DNA from 2 places in the Thioalkalivibrio sp. ALMg13-2 genome. Region 1 is predicted to be linked to the other one. Evidence: predicted binding sites of a transcription regulator. Region 1 holds the regulator's gene; the other holds the start of a gene.
The links. Region 1 encodes sigma-54, which starts transcription at its own class of promoters, with help from an activator protein. Its sites were predicted from a motif close to TGGCANGNTNCNTGCTT; they were not measured.

Region 1 (4,933 bases):
CCGGCGACGACGGCGAACTGAGCCATCGTCTGCGCGGCACCCGCCTGCGCGAGTTCGGCCGTGACGGCCCCCAATGGGTGGACGACCCGGACCTCGACCTGTTCGCCGAGGGCGGTATCGAATGGCGCTGGACCGCCCCGGCCGCGCTGCATCAACCGGCCGCCGCGACCCTGGACCTGGTGGGCCCCACCCACGGCGTACAGCCGCCCCGCGGCGAACGCGTAGAGACCCTCATCGATTCGCGGGATGTTCGCGTCGCCACCGACACCATGGTCGCCACTTCGGATGCCCTTTCCACCCTGAACCAGCCGGGCCTGTTCCAGCGCGGCACCGGTCTGCGCGTGGACTCGCGAGGGGATACCATAGAGTTGTTCCATGACGTGTACTCGCTCTACAGCGAGACGAGCGAGGAGGATCCCGCGCATGACCCCGAATCCCCATAGCCTTCGCCACCGTCCGGGCCAACCGGGTGCCCGCGTGGCGGCGCTCCTGCTGCTCGTGCTGCTGGCCACGCCCGCGTTCGCCCAGCAGGGCTCGGGCCCGGCGCTGCCGGTGGAGATCACTGCCGACCGCGCGGAGATGGACGAACGCCAGGGGCTGGGGACCTACACCGGCGACGTGATCGTGATCCGCGGCGACATGACCCTGGAGGCCGACAAGGTCTACGTGCGCACCCGCGATCGCCGCCCCTATGAAATGGAGGCCCACGGCGAGCCGGCACGCCTGGAATCACCCGATCCGGAAACCGGAGAGATGCGCATTGCCACCGCCCTGCGCATCGACTACCTGCTGAACGAGGACCGCATGATCCTCACCGACCAGGCCCATGTGATCACCACCAGCGAGGAGGCGCGCGGCAAGCGCATCACCTACGACCTGACGACCGACGTGATCGAGGCCGAACGCGGCGAAGGCGACAGCGAGCGCGTGCGCATCACCATCCAGCCGCGCGACGACGAATGAACGCCACCGCCCCCAGCCCATCCGCCACACCGGCACAAACCAACGACCGCCTGATCGGACGCGAGCTGACCAAGCGCTACGGCCAGCGCACGGTGCTGGACCAGGTGGACGTCGACCTCGCGCCCGGCGAGGTGGTCGGCCTGCTGGGCCCGAACGGGGCCGGCAAGACCACCTGCTTCTACAGCCTGGTCGGGCTGATCCGCCCCAATGCCGGGCGCATCACCCTGGGCGCGCGCGACATCACCCGCGCGCCCATCCACGTGCGCGCGCGCGCCGGCCTCGGCTACCTGCCGCAGGAGGCCTCGATCTTTCGCCGCCTGAGCGTGTGGGACAACCTGCAGGCCGTGCTCGAGCTGCGCCCCGGACTCGATCGCCACGAGCGCCGGCGCATTGGCGATGCGCTGATCGAGGAGTTCCAGCTCGAGACCGTGCGCCACAGCCCGGGCATCGCGCTGTCCGGCGGCGAACGCCGCCGCGCCGAGATCGCCCGCGCCCTGGCCGGGGATCCGCGCTTCATCTGTCTGGACGAGCCCTTCGCCGGGGTGGATCCGATCTCGGTCGGCGACATCCAGGACGTGATTCGGCATCTCGCCCAGCGCGGCATCGGCGTACTGATCTCCGATCACAACGTGCGCGAGACCCTCGGCATCTGCCACAGGGCCTATATTCTAAGCGAAGGCCGCCTGCTGGCCGCCGGGACACCGGACGAGCTGCTGGCCGATCCCCAGGTGCGCCGGGTCTATCTCGGCGAGAACTTCCGCCTGTGAAAGCGCCCCATATGCGGCCCGGTCGGTGCACAAACCACAAGGCAGGCTTTAAGATTCCATCAATGCCAACCCTCGCCCCGCATACCCGATGCTGAAACCCGGCCTGAATCTGCAGCTGGGTCAGACGCTGACCATGACCCCGCAACTGCAGCAGGCGATCCGCCTGTTGCAGCTGTCCACGCTCGAGCTCCAGGTGGAGATCCAGCAGGCGCTGGAGAGCAACCCCATGCTCGAACAGGTCGAGGACGAAGATGCCGAGGCCGACACCGAGCGCCTGAACCAGGACGGCGAGCTGGTGGAAGGCGATCGCATGGAGGCCACCACCACCAGCGACGACGTGATCCCCGAGGAACTGACGACCGACAGCCGCTGGGACGACATCTACGAGCCGGCCCCGACGCCCAACAAGGGCGTGGATGACCGCGACCCGCTGGAAAACACCAGCGACGACGACGGTGAGGGCCTGCAGGATCATCTGCTGTGGCAGCTGCATCTGAGCCATCTGACACCGCGCGACCAGCGCATCGGGGCGGCCCTGATCGACGCCATCAGCCCCGACGGCTATCTCGAGGGTGACCTGGAAACCCTGGCCGAGACCATCAGCCGAGGCGAGGATGAAACCGTCGGCGTCGACGAGGTCGAGGCAGTGCTCCACTGGATTCAGCAATGCGACCCGCTGGGGGTCGGCGCGCGCAACCTGCGGGAGTGCCTGGAGATCCAGCTACGCGAACTGGCCCCGGACGCCCCGGCCCGCGAGGCCGCACGGGCGATCCTGGAACACGGCATGGACAGCCTGGGCAAGCGCGACTACAAGGCCCTGCAGCGCCAGTCCGGCGTACGCGACCCGGACGAACTGGCCCGCGCACTGGACCTGATCCGCACCCTGAACCCGCGCCCCGGCGCACAGATCAGCTCCGCCACCTCGGAATACGTGGTCCCGGATGTCTACGTGCGCCACACCACCGAGGGCTGGCGCGTGGATCTAAACCCGGAGATCGCACCGCGTATCCGCATCAACGACCTCTACGCCGGCATGGTGCGCCAGGTCTCGGATGCCCGCGACAGCGCCTTTATGCGTGATCAGCTGCAGGAGGCACGCTGGTTCCTGAAGAGCCTGCACAGCCGCAACGACACCCTGCTGCGGGTCGCCGAGGCGATCGTCCACCGCCAGCAGGGCTTTCTCGAGCATGGCGACGTCGCGATGCAGCCATTGATCCTGCGCGACATTGCCGAGACCCTGGAGATGCACGAATCGACCATCTCGCGGGTTACCACGCAGAAATACATGCACACCCCGCGCGGGGTCTTCGAGTTCAAGTATTTCTTCTCCAGCCATGTCGGCACGAACGATGGCGGCGAGTGTTCCGCCACCGCCATCCGTGCCATGATTCGCGAATTGATTGGCGACGAACCCCCGAACAAGCCGCTCAGCGATGCCCGGCTCGCCCAGGTCCTGTCGGACCGGGGCATCAACGTAGCGCGCCGCACCGTGGCCAAGTACCGCGAGGCGATGCACATCCCTTCATCCAGCGAACGCCGGCAGATGGCCTCGATGCCCACCGGCAGCAAGTAACCAAGGAGTCCTGACCATGCAGATCAACCTGACCGGCCACCACGTGGACATCACCGACGCCCTGCGCGACTACGTCAACGAGAAGTTCGCGAAGCTGGAGCGCCACTTCGACAAGGTCATCGACGTCCACGTCGTGCTGACCCACGAGAAGACCCGGAATCAGCACAACCAGGCCGAAGCCAATCTCCAGGTCAGCGGCAATCACATCCACGCCGAGGCCTCTCACGAGGACATGTATGCCGCGATCGACGCGCTGATCGACAAAGTCGACCGTCAGCTGATCAAGCACAAGGAAAAGGTCAAGGACCACCACCGCGCCGAAGGTGCCCAGCGCAACCGCGAGCAGGCCTCCTGATCCATGACGATTGCCGAGTTGATCACCTCCGAGCGCATTGGCCTGCAACCCGAGTGCTCCAGCCAGAAACGGGCCCTGGAGGCCCTGGCGGACCTCCTCGCCGGCGGAGGTGACGGCACGGGACCGGGGAGCAACGCGATCTTCGAGGCCTTGTCCGCGCGCGAAAAACTCGGATCCACCGGTCTCGGCCATGGGGTTGCGATTCCCCATGGCCGCCTGGCCGATCTCGAGGCGCCGCGCGTGGCCGTGCTGCGCCTGGAAAAGGGCGTCGACTTCGACGCCATGGATCACGAGCCGGTCGATATCCTGATCGCACTGCTGGTCCCGGAGGCCGCCACCGGCGACCATCTCGACCTGCTGGCCCAGCTCGCCCGCGGCCTGTCTCAGCCAGACACCATCGGAGCGCTGCGCCGGGCCGGGGACGCGGCGGCCCTGGAACAGGAACTCGTGCGCCGCTTCAGCGAGGACTAAGCCCGTGGAACCCGCCTCCAGCCGCGATTCCGGCGCGCAGCGTCTGCCATGAACGAGGCGCTGGGAGAAGGCGGGATCGCCCGCGACATCAACGTGGAAAGCCTGATCCAGGCCATGGGAAACCGCCTGGATCTTCGCTTCGTACACGGCGAACATGCAGCACCCGACCGCAAGCTGGTCGGCGACGACGGGGACGACTTGCCGCTGGCCGGCCATCTCAACCTGATCCGGCCCAACCGCATCCAGATCATCGGCGACTTCGAGGCACGCTACATCTCCAGCCTCAGCGCCACCCAGTGCAACGACCTGATCCTGGAGATGGCCCGCACTGGGACCACCGCGGTGATCTTCGCCGAGGACACCTGTCCGTTCTCGGAGATGCCCGACGCCCCGCAGGAGGCGCTGCCGCTGATCCTGTGCTCCAGCACCAGCAGTCACGAGATCATCTCGCTTCTGCGCTATTTCCTGCAGCAGCGCCTGGCTCATTTCGAGGTGCGCCACGGCGTGTTCATGGAGATCCTCGGGATCGGGGTGCTGATCAGCGGCGCCTCCAGCGTCGGCAAGAGCGAGGTCGCACTGGAACTGATCTCGCGCGGGCATCGCCTGATCGCCGACGATGCCCCCGAGTTCGCGCGCATTGCGCCCGATATCGTGCGCGGCCACTGCCCGGCCCTGCTCCAGGACCTGCTCGAGGTGCGCGGTCTTGGGGTGCTCAACATCCGCGCCATGTACGGCGATTCCGCGATCAAGGGCGGCAAGTACCTGCGCCTGATCATCGACCTGCGCGATCATGGCGAACCCTCG
Region 2 (4,933 bases), on a different contig from region 1:
GCATCGATCCGATGTGGCTCAAGGTGGGCAACAACCTGGGCGCCAATCCGTACCACACCCTGCGCTACATCGTGATGCCCGCGATCGCCCAGGATGTGTTCGCCGGGATCCGCCTGGCGGTGGGTGTGGCCTGGATCGTACTGGTGCCGGCCGAGTACCTGGGCGTCACCTCGGGGCTGGGCTACGCCATCAACGATGCCCGCGACACCCTGGAGTACGACAAATTGGCCGCATTTGTCCTGGTCATCGGCATTATCGGCTACATGCTCGACGCCATCTGCGTACGCCTGATCAAGCGCAGCAGCTATCACGCGGAGGGCTGATCCCCTCGGGCAATACCCGGGCCCGGCCATTCATGGCCGGGCCTTTTTGTGCGCCCGCAAAGCGGGCAAGCGCAACCCAACAGTGCAAGGCCCTGCCCCGCCTCGAGGCAACCGCGTCATCCCGACCCGGCCAGACGCCCCCGAACGCCCACCAACACGTCGTTTCCGCACTGGCAGGCTTTCTGCATAACCCACGGCATGGCACTCCACCGCATATCCGATTCGACCCCACCGGACCTGGCCACCCGGGAGCAGGAGATCACCCTGCTGCTGGAGGTTGCCAAGCTCATGGGCCGCTCCGGCGACCCGGATGCCGCGATCTACCGCATCCTCGGGATGATGTCCCAGCTACTGGGACTCAACCGCGGCCGCGTCCTGTTGCCGGATCCGAACAGCGGCCAACTGCGCATCCGCCACGCCTACGGCCTGACCGATGCCGAGCGCGACCGCGGCAGCTACAGCCTCGGCGAGGGTGTCACCGGGCGCGTCATGAAGACCGGCCAGATCGCCCTGATCCAGGACATCGACAACGAGCCCGAATACCTCGCGCGCGCCATTGACCGTTCCACCCTGCCGCAGGAGACCGTCGCCTACATCGCCGTGCCCATCGTCCAGGACGAACACGCCATCGGCGTGCTGGGCGTGCACCGGCTGCGACGCCGCTCGCGCCAGTTCCAGGACGACCTGAACCTGCTGCGGGTGATCGCGAGCATGATCGGCCAGGTGCTGCGCATCCACCAGCTGATCGCCGAGCGCACCGCCGAGCTGGTCTCGGAGAACCGCTACCTCAAGAGCGCCCTGGATACCCAGGGCGGGCAGTACGGCATCCTCGGCGAGAGTCCGGCCCTGCGCCATGTCCTCAAGCAGGTCCACCGCATTGCGGATACCCAGGCCACCGTCCTGATCACCGGGGCCTCCGGGACTGGCAAGGAGAAGATCGCGCGCATGGTCCACCGGATCAGCCAGCGCAATGCAAAGCCGTTCATCTCCATCAACTGCGCCGCCATCCCGGCCGACCTGCTGGAATCCGAACTGTTTGGCCACGAAAAGGGGGCCTTCACCGGCGCGTTCAGCGCCAAGACCGGCAAGATCGCCCTGGCCGACGGCGGCACGCTGTTTCTGGACGAGATCGGCGACATGCCGGAGGCTCTCCAGTCCAAAATCCTGCGTGTGCTGCAGGAACGGGTGGTCCAGCCCATTGGCGGCAACCGCGATCTCCCGGTGGACGTACGCATCATCGCCGCAACCCACCAGAACCTGCAGGCCGCGGTGAACGCCGGGAACTTCCGGCTCGACCTGTTCTACCGCCTGAACGTGATCCCGCTGCACATGCCGGCCCTGCGCGACCGCGCCAGCGACATCCGCCTGCTCACCCGCCACTTCCTTGACCGCTACACCCACCTGCACGGCTGGAACGTGGTCGTCGACGAGGGCGTGCTGGAACGCCTGGAGGCCTTCGACTGGCCCGGCAACATCCGCCAGCTGGAGAACGTCCTGGAGCGCGCGGTACTGCTGTCCACCGACGGCCGCATCGGCACGCCGCTGATCGACGAGATCCTGCACGAGGAATCCCGCATCAGCCCGTTCGAGGGTGAGCGGCACGGCCTCCGCGACGAGCATGCACCGGCACCATCGCGGCACAACGAGCCCCGAACCCTGCCCTCTTCCGGCGCGTCCTGCACCAGCGCGGTGCGCCCGTATCAGCGCGTGCACGCCACCGAGGCGGAGCGCCTGAAGCGCGCGATCGAGCAGACCGGGGGCAACAAGACCCGCGCCGCGATGGACCTGGGCCTGACCCCGCGGCAATTGCGCTATCGCCTGAAAAAGCTCGGCATAGAAACCACTTAGGCCCACCGCTCAGACACCAGCGGACCTTTTGTCCCCTTCGTCGACAATGTCGACCAATGGTCCGATCTCCCGGCGCTCGCGCGCCGCCCTGGCGGCCCATTCCCCACGCTTGGCATGGCACCTGCAATGACCCTCGACATGCGCGGCAACGATGCCCGCATCGATTCGACCCACGAGGAGAGCCGACCATGCCGACCAAGAGTCTTCACGATCCCTTTGACGCCAATGCCGATCTGCGCCACGGCTCCAGCTGCCGCCACGGGCACACCGGTCCCGGCAGCTGCAGCTGCTTCGACACCGCGTCCCCGGACCTGGAAGAGAAACTGGAACGACGCGCCACCCATGAGCCCGTACAGGCCGATGCCCACGCCACCGGCGAGGACCTGAGCGACGAGGCCATGGTCGATCGCGCGGTAGAGAGCGCGATCGTGCGCGGCATGTTCGGCCACAACGAGATCAACCGCCGCCGCTTCCTGCAGATGATCGGGGGCGGCACGGTGGCCGCGGCCCTGGGCTCCATCCTGCCGCTGGACAAGGTCAAGGCCGCAATCAAGGACGGCGGGCCGCTGGAAAAGACCAAGCTGCGCGTCGGCTTCGTCCCGATCACCTGCGCCACGCCGATCATCATGGCCCACCCCATGGGCTTCTACGAGCGCCACGGCCTGGATGTCGACGTGATCAAGACCGCCGGCTGGGCGGTGGCCCGCGACATGTCGCTGTCCGGTGAGTACGACGCCTCGCACATGCTCTCGCCGATGCCGCTGTCGATGACCCTGGGCTCCGGCTCCTCGCGCGAGCACTACATCATGCCGGCGGTGGAGAACATCAACGGCCAGGCCATCACCCTGCACAACAAGCACAAGGACAAGCGCGATCCCAAGGACTGGAAGGGCTTCACCTTCGCCGTGCCCTTCGAGTACTCGATGCACAACTTCCTGCTGCGTTACTACGTCGCGGAACACGGGCTGGATCCCGATCGCGACATCAGCATCCGCGTCGTGCCGCCGCCGGAGATGGTCGCCAACCTGCGTGCCGAGAACGTCGACGGCTACCTGGCCCCCGACCCCTTCAACCAGCGCGCGGTCTGGGACGGCATCGGCTTCATTCACATGCTGACCAAGGAGATCTGGGACGGCCACCCGTGCTGCGCCTTCGCCTGCTCCGCGGCGTGGGCCGACGAGCATCCGAACACCTTCGGTGCCCTGTTCCGCGCGCTGATCGAGGCCACGCAGTACAGCTCGGACATCAACAACCGGGCCGAGATTGCCGAGGCCATCTCCCCGCGTGCCTATCTCAATCAGCCACAGTCCGTGGTGGAGCAGGTGCTCACCGGTCGCTACGCCGACGGCCTGGGCAACGTGCAGAACGATCCGCACCGGATCGACTTCGACCCTTTCCCCTGGCACTCGATGGCCACCTGGATCCTCACCCAGATGAAGCGCTGGGGCTATGTGGATCGCGACTTCGACTACAACCGCCTTGCGGAAGACGTCTTCCTCGCCAGCGAGTGCGCCGAGGTCATGACCGAGCTGGGCTACGAAGCGCCGAGCGACACCTACAAGAACTTCGAGATCATGGGCAAGGTGTTCGACTACACCGACCCGGAAGGTTATCTCGACAGCTTCGCAATCCGCAGGAGCTAAGCCATGTTGAGCAATCTCAACTTCCGGGCGACCGTTCTCTCGCTGGTGATGCTCGTGGTCTTCCTGGGCGTGTGGCAGCTGGCCACCGCCCCGGAGGTCCTCGCGCCGCAGCAGGGCGAGCTGAGCGAATACGAACAACTGATGGGGGGCGGGACCGATCGCAGTTCCAGCAGCGGCATCCCGGCCCCCACCCAGGTGTTCAGCCACGCCTTCAGCGAACTGAGCAACCCGTTCTACGACGCGGGCCCGAACGACAAGGGCATCGGCATCCAGCTGGCCTACTCGATCTATCGGGTCCTGCTGGGCTTTGCCCTGGCCGCGCTGATCGCCATCCCGCTCGGCTTCGTGATCGGCATGTCGCCGCTGCTGAACAAGGCGTTCGATCCGTACATCCAGATCCTCAAGCCGATCTCGCCCCTGGCCTGGATGCCGCTCGCCCTGTTCGTGATCCGCGACTCGAACATGTCGGCGATCTTCGTGATCTTCATCTGCTCGATCTGGCCGATGCTCGTGAACACCGCCTACGGCGTGGCCTCGGTGCGCAATGACTGGCTGAACGTAGCCAAGACCCACCAGCTGTCGAACCTGCGCACCGCGTTCACGGTCATCCTGCCCGCCGCGGCCCCGACCATCCTCACCGGCATGCGCATCTCCATCGGCATCGCCTGGCTGGTCATCGTCGCCGCGGAGATGCTCGTGGGCGGCACCGGCATCGGCTACTACATCTGGAACGAGTGGAACAACCTCGATCTCGCCAGCGTGATCTTCGCGATCATCATGATCGGCATCGTCGGCTTCCTGCTGGATGCCTCCCTCGCCCAGGCCACCAAATTCGTGCGCTACGCCGACTAAGTCGGCGCAGCCCAACCAGGAGACCTATCATGAGCAAGGGATTCCTCGAAATCGAGAACCTGAGCCAGCGCTTCCCGCAGCCCGACTCCAGCGAACTGATGACCGTGTTCGAGGGCGTCGACGTGACCATCAACAAGGGCGAGTTCGTCTGCCTGATCGGTCACTCCGGCTGCGGCAAGTCCACCATCCTGAACGTGCTCGCCGGTCTGGCCACACCGACCGACGGCAACGTGATCATGGACAACAAGGAGATCAACGGCCCCAGCC

Region 2: a site for sigma-54 is predicted at 2,282-2,298, ahead of F618_RS0110730 (CmpA/NrtA family ABC transporter substrate-binding protein). Genes of this name have one in related genera too.

What each region holds. Positions count from the first base shown of each region.
Region 1 is NZ_KB906107.1:81,595-86,527, forward strand. It holds gene lptC (LPS export ABC transporter periplasmic protein LptC) at 1-443, shown strand, start outside; gene lptA (lipopolysaccharide transport periplasmic protein LptA) at 424-963, shown strand; gene lptB (LPS export ABC transporter ATP-binding protein) at 960-1,730, shown strand; gene F618_RS0107335 (RNA polymerase factor sigma-54) at 1,819-3,303, shown strand; gene hpf (ribosome hibernation-promoting factor, HPF/YfiA family) at 3,320-3,658, shown strand; gene F618_RS0107345 (PTS sugar transporter subunit IIA) at 3,662-4,129, shown strand; gene hprK (HPr(Ser) kinase/phosphatase) at 4,178-4,933, shown strand, end outside.
Region 2 is NZ_KB906115.1:45,957-50,889, forward strand. It holds gene F618_RS0110720 (ABC transporter permease) at 1-323, shown strand, start outside; gene F618_RS0110725 (sigma-54-dependent Fis family transcriptional regulator) at 522-2,171, shown strand; gene F618_RS0110730 (CmpA/NrtA family ABC transporter substrate-binding protein) at 2,360-3,814, shown strand; gene ntrB (nitrate ABC transporter permease) at 3,818-4,666, shown strand; gene F618_RS0110740 (ABC transporter ATP-binding protein) at 4,696-4,933, shown strand, end outside.